Regions from separate parts of the Vibrio astriarenae genome, predicted to be linked through region 2. Evidence: riboswitches for the same ligand, from Rfam matches in the RefSeq annotation. Region 2 holds a riboswitch; the other holds the start of a gene.
What was found. Region 2 has a riboswitch for lysine ahead of lysC (lysine-sensitive aspartokinase 3). Riboswitches for the same ligand answer to the same signal wherever they lie in the genome.
Positions count from the first base shown of each region.

Region 1: it holds a riboswitch for lysine, as region 2 does, so the genes downstream of both, GT360_RS04935 (Na+/H+ antiporter NhaC family protein) here and lysC (lysine-sensitive aspartokinase 3) in region 2, are expected to answer to the same signal.

Region 1 is NZ_CP047475.1:1,016,119-1,023,969, reverse strand. It holds gene GT360_RS04935 (Na+/H+ antiporter NhaC family protein) at 1-1,466, opposite strand, end outside; lysine riboswitch at 1,587-1,789, opposite strand; gene GT360_RS04930 (H-NS family histone-like protein) at 2,481-2,891, shown strand; gene sohB (protease SohB) at 3,037-4,098, opposite strand; gene GT360_RS04920 (YciK family oxidoreductase) at 4,353-5,093, shown strand; gene GT360_RS04915 (DUF1244 domain-containing protein) at 5,140-5,460, opposite strand; gene GT360_RS04910 (Tim44 domain-containing protein) at 5,583-6,485, opposite strand; gene GT360_RS04905 (TetR/AcrR family transcriptional regulator) at 6,700-7,296, shown strand; gene GT360_RS04900 (MFS transporter) at 7,305-7,851, shown strand, end outside.
Region 2 is NZ_CP047475.1:2,741,296-2,749,146, reverse strand. It holds gene metH (methionine synthase) at 1-1,976, shown strand, start outside; gene lysC (lysine-sensitive aspartokinase 3) at 2,039-3,391, opposite strand; lysine riboswitch at 3,477-3,654, opposite strand; gene GT360_RS12720 (pyridoxal-phosphate-dependent aminotransferase family protein) at 3,847-4,965, shown strand; gene GT360_RS12715 (PglL family O-oligosaccharyltransferase) at 5,027-6,826, opposite strand; gene uvrA (excinuclease ABC subunit UvrA) at 6,899-7,851, opposite strand, start outside.

The DNA.
Region 1 (7,851 bases), 1.4 Mb from region 2:
CACGAAATCAGTGCAACTGATAGTGCGTATGGTAGCTGAGTCGCCACGTGGTCGATGTGGTTACAACGTGCACCTGTCGAAGACAGGATCGTAGTATCTGAAATTGGAGAACAGTGGTCACCAAAGACAGAGCCAGCAAGAACAGCACTCAACATTGGAAGCATCAATGCAATATCAGTCGCTGCCGCCATATCACCAGCGATAGGGAGCATGATACCGAACGTGCCCCAAGATGTACCTGTCGAGAATGCCATCAAACCCGCGAGTAGGAATAGAATAACAGGTAGCCAATGTGCACCGATATTACCTTCAGCTAGAGTCGATAGGTATTTACCAGTGTTCATGTCACCGATCACGCTACCAATTGACCAAGCAAACACAAGAATTAGAATTGCGCCAAACATTGATTTTGCGCCAATCCAAAGCGTGCGTGAGATATCTGCTGCTGGAAGACCTTGTTTGATAACTGTGAATAGAGCAACCGCTAGGCCGACAACACCACCATAGATAAGAGAGCGACCAACATCTGTGTTTTCAAACGCGCCCAGCAGACTAAACGCTTCGCCTTCATCAGCAAGTGCGGCACCACCCGTGTACAGCATCGCAACCACCGTAGCGGCAATAAGTGACACAATAGGGAGAACTAGGTCAGAAACTTTACCGCCTTCACTCTCTTTAATATCTAGCTCTTCATTAATTTCGTGAGCCGCTTTCTCATCATCAGATTTGTCGTTTTCAAAGCCATGGCCTTGAGACGCTTCAATCTCATGCTTGCGCATTTGACCAACATCCAACTGGAACCATACAACCGCGAAGACCATCAATAGAGCAAACACAGCATAGAAGTTCATTGGAATCATGCGAACGTACGCACCAATTGCCGAGTATTCGGTAACACCGTGTGAAACCAAGATGCCCGCAACGATCGTCATGATGTATGCACCCCAGCTTGACGCTGGCATAAGAACACACATTGGCGCCGCTGTAGAGTCAAGGATATAAGCGAGCTTTGAGCGCGACACGTAGTAGCGGTCAGTAACAGGACGAGAGATCGCACCTACTGCTAGGCTGTTAAAATAGTCGTCAATAAAAATGAATACGCCTAGGAATGCAGCCAGTAGCTTCGAACCACGCTTGCTCTTAACTCGAGATTGAGCCCATTCAGCAAAAGCGCGTGTACCGCCAGATAGTGTTAAGAGTGCCGTCATCATACCCAGTAACACTAGGAAACCAACGATGCTCATGTTCCACTCATTGATACCGCCATCTTCAATAAAGACGCCAGAAACCACTGAGCCAACGTAGCCTGCGGCAGCAGAGAACGAGTAGTCATTCAGCAGTACTGCACCGAGTACGATACCAACACCAAGTGAGACCAAAACGCGACGTGTAATGATCGCTAATGTGAGTGCCACCAGCGGGGGCAACAAAGAAATCGGTGATGATGCAAAATCGATTAAATTCATGATCTTCAAAAACCAAATTAATTTTATTTATGTGGTTAGAGATCTACTGCAGCGATAAGTGCACTTAATGAATGTTAAGTACTTATCAGATAAAGAAAGGTGTGCGAATGCCTCACCCAACCCTACAGTAGCGCTCCATAGTAATACCTACCTCACCACTTTAGTGAGTATAGACTATGGCAGTGTTGCTCCTATTCGAAAGCAACCCCAGCAAGCCGGCGTTGATATGCCTGGTTTACTTCGGCGACAGAGCCTTTCACGTCTATTCATTGGTATCACCCCAATAAACGCTACTCATCAGATATCGCGCCTCTACCGCTCAATTCAAAACAAAACATGTTGTAAACATTGTTTCACAACACATTAACTCTGCTTGAGCATTAGGTACGGGCCATTCTACTTATGAGAATTTGATTTGCAACACATTATTCCACCACTTTTCTTGAGAGCGGTGTCGAGGCTACAATTAGTTGCTCATTTATTGTTCGCTTGTTTTTTGAAACAGGAAGATGATTAGAATAACCTTGGAACTGGAACAATAGAAAAAGCAATCTAAACTACGGTACCTCCTCAATGATTTCGACTTGATGCCAACAAGCAAGTCGAAACGTTGACAATTTTACCTTTTTTGAGCATTTTTTGTGACATGTACCCTAGATAATTAACGTAACTATTCGCTATTGTTAATCTACGTACATTCTTATCTTTCAAATTCTCAATCTACATTTAAACCACTATATCAATCACGATAGGTTAGGTGAGCAGCATGCGGATTAAATGGCATAGGGTATATATGCTCTCAGCCCCCCACCAGTGACTCCCATATTGATAGTCAATTTTGGTTAAAGTATTTATTCTATTAATAAAACATGTCGCGCTTTGACTAGTTTAATTGTTCACAATAAGTCATTTAATTTACGTTAATTACGTTTATCTACTTTAAGATTATTGTCATACTGGAATATTGGGTATATCATATTTCACGTTGACTTAATTAATTAAATGGGAAGAGTCATGTCGGAACTAACAAAAACACTATTAAATATCCGTAGCCTTCGTGCATTTGCTCGTGAGCTAACTCTAGAGCAACTTGAAGAAGCCTTAGAAAAACTAACTATCGTAACAGACGAGCGCCGTGAAGCTGCTGAAGCGGAACAAGCTGCTAAAGCGGAACAAGAAGCGAAACTTGCTGCTATCGCTGCTCAAATTTCTAAAGACGGTATCGACGTTGAAGCACTAATTTCAGCTCTATCTGGTGAAACAGGTAAAGCGAAACCTAAAGCTAAACGCGCACCACGCCCTGCAAAATACAAATATGTTGATGTAAGCGGCGAAGAGAAAACATGGACAGGCCAAGGCCGCACACCTTCTGTTATTCAAGCTGCGCTTGATGAAGGTAAATCTCTAGAAGATTTCGCAATCTAATGTTGTGCAATTTCGAAAAAGGGCTCCACGCGGAGCCCTTTTTTAATATCAGTGATAAGCAAATACCTTCATTATCACACTTAGTCCAATGACACTGCCAATATATTGACCATATCACTTCTTACAATTAAATGACAAAGGTCATCTAGACAATTGGCTTTTGACCGCGTTGAATTAGCCGAAGGAAAACGTTTTCAGCCGCATCACCTGCAACCCCTGCTAATTTATCAGTAATTTTCTTTTTCTGAACATAGCGAACATTCAATACCGTTTTTTCTTTGCAAGCGGCAACAATAAGGTCATCAGAGGTATTAATCTCATCAACTAAACCTTTCTCATGTGCGGTCGTACCGAACCAATGTTCACCCGTCGCTACCGAGTCCAAGTCTAATTCAGGCCTGCGAGCGCGAATAAAGTCTTTAAACAGACCGTGTGTTTCTTCCAACTCTTGTTTAAACTTATCACGAGCTTTATCTGTGTTTTCACCAAACATAGTTAACGTTCGCTTATATTCACCTGCCGTTAATTGCTCATACTCTATATCGTACTTCTTTAGCACCTTATTAAAGTTTGGTAGCTGTGCGATAACACCAATCGACCCAACAATGGCAAAAGGCGCAGAGACGATCTTATCAGCAATACATGCCATCATATAACCACCGCTCGCGGCAACTTTATCAACGGCAATAGTAAGAGGCAGCCCAGCCGCTTTAATTCTATCTAATTGTGAAGAAGCTAGACCATACGCGTGTACCATGCCACCGCCCGATTCTAAACGAACTAATACCTCATCCCCTTCTCGAGCAACTGACAAGACAGAAGTGATCTCTTCTCTTAATGAAGCCACCTCTTTAGCGTCAATACTGCCGTTAAAATCCAACACAAACAGATGGGGCTCTCGCTTACTATCTAGCTCATTGGCTTTATCAGCTTGCTTGATCTCTTTTTCGCGCGCCTTTGTTTTCTCTTTTTCAGCTTTTTTTTCTGCTTTATCACGTGCCTTAATAAACGCCTCATCATGCAAGTGATGCTCTAGTTGCTCAATATTTTGCTTGTAAGCCTGGCTGAGATCAGTCACTTCCAACTCTCCTTTGGCTCCACCTTGCTTACTGCCAACAGCCTTCGCTATCACCAAAATCGCAACGATTGCCACGACGACTGTCGCTATCTTTGCGAGAAACAGCCCGTAATCCAACAAAAATTCCAATGTTATTCCCTCTTGTTTCCAATTTACTCAGTGTCACGAGATACGGCGCATTGTACGCAAAACCAGCAGCCCACTTACTTTGATAATAAATAACGCTATCTCGTTCAATTTATCTGAGAACTGATATTGTTTTCTTGTTTATAGACAGGCTATTGTACTGTTCACATCAAAACAAAGACAACTGGCAATCCGAGGGTAGTTGACAAAAGTACCAATAGTCCCCTCTCGATTCTAGATTAAAAAGGAATGTCATCGTGGAATATTCTGTTTCATCTCATGCCCTTGAAGGCAAAATCATTTTAGTCACCGGCGCCGGAGCTGGAATCGGTAAACAAGCGGCCATCAGTTATGCTCAACATGGCGCGACAGTGATACTGCTGGGTCGTACGGTTAAAAAACTTGAGCAGACTTACGATGAAATTGAAAGTGCCGGATACCCGCAACCTGCCATCATTCCATTAGATATGATGGGAGCAACAAAACAGCACTATACGGATATGGTCGAGACCATCGAAGGTCAGTTTGGCAAACTCGATGGTGTGCTCCACAATGCGGGTGCGCTTGGCGTGATTAGTCCGTTTGACCAAATTGAAGAAAAGATGTTTGATGAAGTGATGCAAGTCAACGTAAAGGCAACGTTTTTGATGACACAAGCACTACTGCCCTTACTGAAGAAAAGTGACGATGCACGCATTGTATTCACCTCTTCGACCGTTGGTCACCAAGGTCGCGCGTTTTGGGGCACTTACTCCATTTCAAAGTTCGCCACCGAGGGTATGATGCAGGTGTTAGCCGATGAATGCAGTGATTCTCCAATCCGTGTCAATGCCATCAACCCTGGCGGTACCCGCACCTCAATGCGTGCCGCGGCTTTCCCCGCAGAAGACGCCGATTTACTGAAAACACCACTCGATATTATGCCGCTCTACCTCTATCTGATGGCTCCTGAGGGACAAGCAGTGCACGGTCAGTGCATAGATGCACAGCCTAAGTAATGAAAGAACTTTAGTAAAAAATGCAGCCATTTAGCTGCATTTTTCCCTATTTTTTAGCGTTTCGAGCTTCAAACGCGGCAAGTTGCTCCGGTGTTGCTGGCAGTTGATGATCACGCTTCCATTCATCATAAGTCATGCCATAGACACGTTCTCGGGCGTCATCAATATCGATATCCAGCCCCTTTTGCTCAGCTTCCGCTTTATACCATTTACTGAAGCAGTTGCGACAGAAGCCCGCCAAAATCATCAAGTCGATATTCTGTACGTCTTTGTTAGCGTCTAAATGAGCCAACAACTTACGAAATACAGCCGCATCAAGTTGATCTTGTTCCTGTTGAGAGAGTTGTTTGTATTTGAAATCTGTCATTATTAAAGGTTCCTTTACTGACTCTTTGTTCTAATTCTTGGATGATTCACTATATACCCAAGTCACGAATAAAAAAATGCCCAAGCAATATGCTTGGGCATTTTATGGAAAAGCCGTTTTTGTTAGCTTTGAATACCAACAATCAACCAAGGTGCATTTGGTACAGTCAAGTCACGCTCAAGGTGCCAAACGTCACTGATATCTTCCTCAACACCTTCTACTGCGTCTCGGTAGCGACCGGTAAATTGAAGGCTCAACTGTGCTGTGCTTGCATCATAATCTGCACGTACAATCTCTGCGTCAATGTACATGACATCTGTATGCTGCTCGCCTTCCAACTTGGCACGTTCTGACATGAGATCATCGAACAAGCTTGGGGATACGTACTCACGAATTGTCTCCAATTCGTTGTGATTCCATGCCCCTTGCAAAATACGATAGTGCTCTCGCGAGCCATTTAAGAACGCAGCTTGATCAAAACCTGGTGGGTAGTTATGCGGCACGTCGGTTTGTGCACCGAAACCAAAACCTTGTGCTCCCTGTGGTTGCTGAGTATCAAACGCAGGCTGTTGCTCAAAACTTTGTCGGTTAGACTGGTGGTCATTCGGTGTGTGTCCACCAAATGCAGGCTGAGAGCGATGTTGATTCATACTACCTTGGCGATTACCAAGTAACCCTCGCATTAGCTTAAACACGAAGAAGGCAATTAGACCCAAGATTAAGATATCCATAAACTGAATACCTTCGAATGCTCCACCAAAGAACGCTGCTAACAGTCCTCCCGCGAGTAGGCCGCCCATTAGGCCACCCATCAGACCTTTACGACCGGAGTTCGCAGCCGCGTTTTGTGTCTGGTTTTGGTCGCGACGCAGCGTGTTTGTGTTCTGCTGTTGCTGTTTTGGTGCGGGAGCCGTCTTAAAGCTCTTACCAAAAGACTTACCGCCACCAAAGCGCTTGGCTTCAGCGTACGGAGCGACTGATACAGACACAATAATCAGCGCGATGAGTGATAATAAACGTTTCATGCAGTTCCTTGATAATGAATTGTTGCAAAATCGCAGTTATCTTAGCTCTATAAATACGGTTTGGGAACTCGGTAAGATCGAATTGATGTATCAGGATATTGCAAAAACGTTTGCGTCTAGTGAGTGAGAACTATCGCGTTAAATGTATGACAAGATTGACGTAGTGATCCTAGGTTCATAAAATATTGAACATTGTTCACAAAGAGACCAGAAAATGGCGCGCAGAAACGACCATACGAGAGAGGAGTTAACCGCTTTAACACTCGCGAGCGTTAAAGACTTTCTTCAAGAGCACTCTCATCATGAGCTGAGTTTAAGAAAAATTGCCACAATGATCGGCTATGTACCCAGCACGCTGGTTAATGTATTCGGTAACTATAATCTACTGTTACTTCGCGTAGTCGCTGAAACACTCGATGAACTTTCACAACAGAGCGCTAAAATTGTTAACGAACAGGGTGATCATCGCCAAGCTCTTTATCAACTAGCCTATTGCTACCATGATTTCGCGTTTAATAATCCACACCGCTGGCAGTTAATTTTCCAACATAATATGAATGGAGAAGCGCTTCCTGAGTGGCAAGCGAAACGCATTGATAGCATGACAACTATGCTCGAGGGACTGTTAAAGTCGATTTGTCCCAATCGAAGTGAGGCCGAAGTTCTGCAATCAAGCCGAGTACTTTGGGCTGGTGTTCACGGTATTACGTTGCTCGCCGTTGACGACAAATTTTTTGCGGCTGAGCCTATCGATGGCAAACAACTTATTGCCGACTTGCTAACCAACTACCTTGCGTCTTGGCAGGAGTAAGAACAAAAATGGCTACTCAACAAGCTCAACTTCTAAAGTCTAAGCGTTTTCTACCTTATTTTATCACCCAATTTTTTGGCGCTTTTAATGACAACATTTTTAAAAACGTACTGCTGATCTTTGTTGCTTTCGCAGGTTCAAGTGCACTACCTATGTCCAGTAACCTGTTTATCAATCTCGCTGCCGGTCTATTTATTCTGCCATTTTTCCTATTCTCGGCAACGGCAGGGGTATTAGCTGACAAATATGAGAAATCGTGGTTTATCCGCAAGGTCAAACTGTTTGAAATCAGTATCATGCTCCTAGGGGCGGTTGGCTTTATTACTCAGAGCTATGCGGTACTGCTTCTTTTGCTTTTTCTGATGGGGACACAATCCGCCTTCTTCGGGCCTGTTAAATATGCCCTACTGCCTCAGCAATTAAAGTCTGAAGAGTTATTATCGGGAAATGCATTGGTTGAAACGGGGACCTTTCTCGCCATACTTCTTGGTACCATTGGGGCGGGCATGATCGCTTCAGCAGAAAACGCACACTACGTAGCGGCAGTTGCTGTGG
Region 2 (7,851 bases):
CATTCCGTGGTAACAACTATGTTCGTGAAGCTATTCACGCAGTCTTCCTCTACCACTGTTTTAAAAACGGTATGGATATGGGGATCGTTAACGCAGGTCAGTTGGAGATCTATGACAACGTCCCAGAGAAACTTCGAGAAGCGGTAGAGGATGTGGTTCTTAACCGACGTGATGATGGCACAGAAAGACTGCTAGAAATTGCTGAAGAGTATCGCACCAATGCTGTTGGTAAAGAAGATGACGCTTCTGCTCTAGAGTGGCGTACTTGGCCGGTTGAGAAACGTCTAGAGCATGCCTTGGTGAAGGGCATCACAGAGTTTATCGTTGAAGATACAGAGGAAGCTCGAGTCAATGCGACTAAGCCACTTGAGGTGATTGAAGGCCCGCTTATGGACGGCATGAACGTGGTCGGTGATCTCTTCGGCGAGGGTAAGATGTTCTTGCCTCAGGTTGTTAAGTCAGCCCGTGTAATGAAGCAGGCAGTTGCCCATCTTGAGCCTTATATTAATGCCGAAAAACAAGCGGGAAGCTCAAACGGTAAAATCCTTCTTGCGACGGTGAAAGGTGACGTTCACGACATTGGTAAGAACATTGTTGGTGTGGTTCTGCAGTGCAATAACTATGAGATTATCGATCTCGGAGTCATGGTTCCATGTGAGAAGATCCTAAAAGTCGCTAAGGAAGAGAACGTTGACATTATCGGTCTCTCTGGCCTAATTACGCCTTCTCTAGACGAGATGGTTCATGTTGCTAAAGAGATGGAGCGACTAGACTTTGACTTACCGCTATTGATTGGCGGTGCAACCACCTCAAAAGCGCATACGGCTGTTAAAATCGAGCAAAACTACAAGAATCCAGTGGTTTATGTAAACAATGCGTCTAGAGCGGTGGGGGTATGTACCTCACTACTTTCTGATGAGCTAAGACCTAAATTTATCGAGAAACTTGATGCGGACTACGAGCGTGTTCGTGAGCAACATAGCCGCAAGAAGCCAAGAACAAAACCGGTAACGCTCGAGCAAGCTCGTGCGAATAAGGTTGCTATTGATTGGGCTAGCTACACGCCACCTCAACCTGCAAAGCCGGGGATTCATGTGTTTGATGATGTGAGTGTGGCAACACTTCGTCAATATATCGACTGGACGCCGTTCTTCATGACTTGGTCACTGGTTGGTAAATACCCGAAGATCTTAGATCATGAAGAAGTGGGCGAAGAGGCGAAGCGATTGTTCGCCGATGCTAACGAGTGGCTAGACAGAATTGAAGCGGAACAGCTGCTTAAAGTTCGCGGTATGTGTGGTTTATTCCCTGCAGCCAGTGTCGATGATGATATTGAAGTTTATACCGATGAGTCTCGCACGCAAGTCGCTAAGGTTCTGCATAACCTACGTCAACAAACCGAGAAGCCGAAAGGCTTTAACTACTGTCTGTCAGACTATATTGCGCCAAAAGGCAGTGGTAAGAAAGACTGGATTGGTGGCTTTGCGGTTACAGGTGGCATTGGAGAGCGTGAGTTAGCGGACGAGTTCAAAGCGCAGGGTGATGATTACAACGCGATCATGATTCAAGCGGTAGCAGACCGTCTTGCTGAGGCTTTTGCAGAATACCTTCATGAGCGCGTACGAAAAGACATTTGGGGTTATTCGCCGCAAGAGCAGCTCAGTAACGAGGACCTGATTCGTGAGAACTATCAAGGTATTCGTCCAGCACCAGGCTATCCAGCGTGTCCAGAGCATACTGAAAAGGGCAGTTTGTGGGACCTACTTAATGTAGAAGAGACGATTGGGATGTCACTTACGAGCAGTTACGCGATGTGGCCAGGAGCATCGGTTTCAGGATGGTATTTTTCACACCCTGACTCGCGCTACTTTGCTATCGCTCAAATACAACCCGATCAGGTAGCAAGCTATGCAGATCGTAAAGGTTGGGATCAGCTAGAAGCCGAAAAGTGGCTAGGTCCTAACATTAATGGTTAATTGATTAAGCCTAACTAGAAAGCCCCTCTCGATGAGGGGCTTTGTTTTGCTACCGAGAAAAATTACTGTTCAAACAGCTCTTGGTGTAAACGCTGTATTGCCTGTTTGGCTACAGATTCATGCAGAAGGAAGCATAAGTTATGTTGGCTAGCACCGTAACAAATCATGCGTAAGTTGAAATCTTCTAGCGTCCCAAAGACTTGCTTCGCTGAGCCTTTTGACGAGCTCATATTATTGCCAATAAGAGCGACAACACTTAGGTTGTGTTCAACTTCAACATGACAAAGCTCTTCCAGCTCTTCACGCACCGCCTGTGGAAGCTGAGGTGCGCCACCACTGGTATCTGTTTGATCAAGGGTGAGTGATACACTGATCTCTGATGTCGTAATAAGATCGACAGAGATCTTATGTTTAGCCAGGATCTCAAACACCTTTGCTAAAAAGCCATAAGCGTGGAACATTTTGGCACTGCGCAGAGTTACCATGGTTTGATTATTGCGAAGTGCTAGCGCACGGTACAGAGGCGATGTTTCCGCATGATGGCGAATCCAAGTTCCCCCTTTTTCAGGCTCGCGTGAAGATCCAACAAAAACAGGAATGTCGTGTCTGAGGGCAGGCACGAGCGTAGAAGGGTGAAGGATCTTTGCGCCAAAATTTGCCATTTCTGAGGCTTCACTAAAGCTTATCTCAGAGATTGGTGCCGCTTTTGGCGCGATTCGCGGGTCAGTCGTATAGATACCCGGGACATCGGTCCAAATTTCTAGGCCGGAAGCCTGTACAGCCTCTGCGATAAGCGCGGCACTATAATCACTACCACCACGGCCTAGTGTTGTGGTATCGCCGTCTTGATTTGAGCCAATGAAGCCCTGTGTAACAACCACTTGTTCTTTGCAAAGCGGAACCAGTAGCGCTTGTGCTTGTTGTGCTGTCTCTTCGAGATCCGGTTCAGCGCGACCAAATTGACTGTCCGTCTTGAGCACATCACGTATATCGAAACGAGTGGCGTTGATACCACGTTCGCGCATCAGTTGAGCGAGGATATGTGTCGACATCAGCTCACCACAGGCAACAAGATGGTCGGTGAGTTTTGTACTCGATTGAATAGACGCCGCCTCTGCCAAGCTGGTGACGGTATCAAGAATGGCGTACACCTCACTAGCCGCTTCTGCACCATTTTCTAGTTTAGATAGAATCGCTTCGTGAATATCAGCCAGTTGCTGTAGTACTGACGTGCGTTGCTCTTGGTCTTGTACGCCGTTTGCTAGTTCAACTAACAAGTTTGTGACACCAGAGCAAGCACTGCTGACCACTAGGCGGGTTGATGGGTGGCTCTCGATAATAGAGGCACAACGGCTCATTGCTTCAAAATTAGCGACACTTGTTCCGCCAAACTTAGCGACATTGAATGTGCTCACGGTAGTACTCCTGATACTTCAAAAATTAATACATCCAGTGTGTTTGAAGAGGAGTGAGCATTCAGAGGTGATATGAAAGTGAAATTACCTCAGAAGCTCATCATCAGGCCGTGCTGATGACAGTTGAAGGGATTCAGCCCATTCAACCGACAGGAGTGTATCGCATTGTGCTCCCATCTCGGCGCTACTCCCCCTGAGTGAATAGTATTGGAACTGCGATTCCACTATTACACCTGCCTGGGCAGCGCTCCTCTTCTGTTATTGTGTAATCATTGAACGGCTTTAGTATAAAAATGTCAATGAATATTTGAGCTTGGCAACAGTTTTACCATTTAGTCTCTTAAGGAGTGGTACTACCTCTATAATTAAGAGCCCAATAGCGAAAGTTACTCAACTGATAAATTTAGTTTGGGTAGCAGAGATGGAATAACAACAACGATATAACGGAGTGATGAATGTCTATCCAAAGCTTTTTTCCCCCAAGACGTGTATTGATGGGCCCTGGTCCATCGGATATCTCCCCACAAGTTCTTCAAGCGATGAGTAGACCAACCATTGGTCACCTAGATCCATTGTTTATTAATATGATGGATGAGGTTAAGTCGCTTCTAAAATATGCTTTCCAAACACAAAACGAGTTCACGATTGCAGTTTCTGCTCCTGGCAGTGCCGGCATGGAAGCGTGCTTCGTCAATTTGATCGAGCCTGGCGATAAAGTCATTGTTTGTCGCAATGGTGTCTTTGGTGAACGCATGCGTGAAAATGTGCTTCGAGTCGGCGGTGAGGCCGTTCTGGTGGATGATGAGTGGGGTAAACCTGTTTCAGTTGATAAAGTAGAACAAGCCTTTGCAGATCATCCAGACTGCAAACTGCTTGCCTTTGTTCATGCAGAGACGTCAACGGGGGCATTGAGTGATGCACAAGCCCTGGGAGCTCTGGCTAAGCGTCATAGCGCTTTGACGATTGTTGACACGGTGACTTCATTAGGTGGCGTACCACTAAAAGTCGATGAGTGGCAGCTTGATGCAGTCTATTCAGGTAGCCAAAAATGTTTATCGTGTGTACCTGGATTATCACCTGTGACCTTTTCTCCAGCAGCGATTGAGAAGATTCAATCTCGGTCGACACCTATCCAAAGCTGGTTTCTAGATCAAAGCTTGGTGCTGGGCTATTGGAGTGGGGATGGCAAGCGCAGTTACCACCACACTGCACCAGTAAACAGTTTATATGCATTGCATGAGTCACTCGTTTTGCTGCAAAACGAAGGGTTAGAAAATGCTTGGCAGCGTCATAAAGCGATGCATAACAAATTAAAACAAGGTTTAGAGTCTTTGGGGTTTGAGTTTGTTGTGGATGAGGCCTATCGTCTCCCACAGCTCAATGCCGTTTATGTTCCACAGGGCATCGACGAAGCGAAAGTTCGTAGCGAGCTTCTCAATGTGTTTAATCTTGAAATCGGTGCAGGGTTAGGCTCGCTTGCGGGTAAGGCGTGGCGCATTGGTTTGATGGGCTATGGTGCCTCTGAGCAAAATGTGGCGCTGTGTTTGAAAGCACTTGAAGAGAAAATCAAGTAAGCGCTTAAAATATCGAATAAAAAAATGGCGTAGGTGATTGTCTACGCCATTCAACTGTTAATTACTCACTCGCTGCGCTCGTTGTCCTTTCAGAGCTCACCGAATTCGCATTTGAGACTGTGCTACCTGCCTTGCTGGGACCAGCATAAGTGATGGTGGAAAAGTCAGTGTTTGGGAACAAAAATTCGCCCTCTGAGCGTATCTGCGCCGCTTTCAACTCATCACCCATTCCCAGGTGTGCCAACACCAAGTTTTTATAAAATGCTGGTCGCGGTTTGTTCTGGATAACATTAAGAGACCAATCAATATAAGATTGAATATAAGCCTTTTCACCGGTCTGCAAGCCTATATCGAGATAGGTAACGTAGACATCCCAATCATAACGCTCTTTCCATGCGAATGGGTTCGATACTCGCTCTAGGATCTCTGGCTCTTTGGGGTTGGAGCGTTCGTATTGTGTTAGAACATGGTTAGAGTGCAGTGCACTTGCCATGTACATGATCGTCAGTGTTGGGATAAGGATACTCGCTATACGCAGTAGGCTCTTGGTAATGGCAGAGAAGTGCAGAGTGCTGGTACGGATCACACGCTGATCAAGCCAATAGAGTAGAACGATTAGGGTAATCCAGTGTATCGCAGAGTGATAAAATGGATACTCGAGCTGGGAGTGCAGCAGTATCGGAACAAATAGCGCTAACAGTGCTAGTCGCGTGCCTTTTTTGGCTTGAACCATACGAGTGAGTGTGAGCACAGCCGCTACTATCAGGCCCAACAAGGGGACAATACCGCCTTCTACACCCCAGAAGAGGGTCTCGTTGTGGGGGTGATCCATCGCGGGCAAACCGGGAGGATAGTTGTTATTGATTTGATGCTGGCGGGCGGTATACAGAGTGTAGGTTGATTCAAAGTTACCATAGCCCCAGCCAGTGAAAGGCTTCTCAATCAGCATATCGAGCGCTTGTGGAAAGGTGTAACGTCTCGGGCTTTCAAGATCGGCTTTTTGACCAATAAAGTCTGATTTTTGCTGTGATTGAGCGGCGCTAAACCCAAGCGCAACACCAAGGATCACTAGGCCAATCCATGTGAATGCACGGCGTTTAGTGGAAAAGCGCAGTAAGTAAGGGATGATTAGGGCAACCCCAATGAGAGCAGCCAACCAACCCGTTCTCGATGAGAGAACCACTAACAGCGGAGTTGTCATTAGCGGGGTTAGGTAAAGGATAGCGGTATCACCTAACGAGCTGTATTTGTTGTTTTTTCTAGCGAGCAAGTACCCAGACAAGACCAAGCCCGTAGCAAGAAAGCTCGCCATTACATTCGGTTGCTGAAAGATGCCGTAAGGGCGATTAGCAACGGTGTTGTAGCCTAAGCCGTTACCTGGTTCTAAAAAGAAGTACTGCATAAAGCCGATGGCTGATTCAATCAGGCAGGCGAGAATGATGTATTCTAAGATGCGCTGTTTGTCTTTGTTGCTAAATCGAAATTGCTGAAGGACAACAAAAAACACAAATCCTGCCCACAAGCCAAGTAAGCGCGTTGCTGCCCCTTCAGCATAAGCGGCTGGATATAAAATGGGTATAGTAAGAAGACCACATGCGATGAGCAGACCAACAGTGAACTTATTGTACCGCAGATAGTGGTTGGTACTGATTTGATATAATCCCACCCCTATAGCCAAACTCATACCAGCCCAAACGGTATTGTTGAAGGAGAGGGCTAACCCTGAGCCGCCAGGATTAGGCATAAAAACATGCATCAGCAGTAAGAAAACCAGTGCTAGACAGGTGATAAAGGGCTGATTTAAAGGAATAACGGGTTTGCTCTGTTCCAGTTGTGTTCCACTCACATGAATTGTGGCCATAGCTTATCTAACTCTTTGTCCTTAAAAGAAGAAACCAGCATTCAGCTGGTTTCGTTATTCTATCTGATATGCCTACTTTAACATAGGTTTCAAGAACCGAGCAGTATGAGAACCTTCGACTTCACTCACATCTTCTGGAGTTCCTTCGGCAATGATTTGACCACCACCTTGCCCGCCTTCAGGTCCTAAATCGATGATCCAGTCAGCGGTTTTAACCACGTCTAAGTTGTGTTCGATGACAACAACCGTATTGCCGTGGTCACGTAATCGGTGAAGGACGGTAAGCAGTTGCTGAATATCGTGGAAATGCAGACCCGTTGTTGGTTCATCCAAAATATACAGTGTTTTACCTGTGTCTCGTTTTGAGAGCTCGCGAGCAAGCTTCACACGTTGCGCCTCACCACCCGAGAGAGTCGTAGCGGCTTGCCCCAAACGGATATAAGACAGACCTACGTCTACCAGTGTTTTTAGCTTGCGTGCAATGACAGGTACAGGCTCAAAGAAGTCATGAGCATCTTCTACCGTCATCTCTAACACTTCATCAATGGTTTTACCCTTGTAGCGAACCTCTAGTGTTTCGCGGTTATAACGCTTGCCCTTACACGCGTCACAAGGAACATAAACATCGGGTAAGAAGTGCATCTCAACCTTAATTACCCCATCACCCTGACAGGCTTCACAGCGACCGCCACGCACGTTAAAGCTAAAGCGACCCGGCTTATAGCCGCGAGAGCGGGCCTCTTGAGTGCCAGCAAAGAGCTCTCGAATTGGCGTGAAAATGCCAGTGTAAGTTGCAGGGTTTGATCTTGGGGTACGGCCGATAGGGCTTTGGTCGATATCAATGACCTTGTCAAAGTGCTCTAACCCTTCAATGTTCTTGTAAGGGGAAGGCACCTGAGTTGTCGCGCCGTTAAGCTGGGTATGCGCAATCTTAAAGAAAGTATCATTGATGAGCGTTGATTTACCTGAGCCAGAAACGCCAGTAATACAGCTAAATAGGCCAACAGGAAGCGTAAGGGTCACAT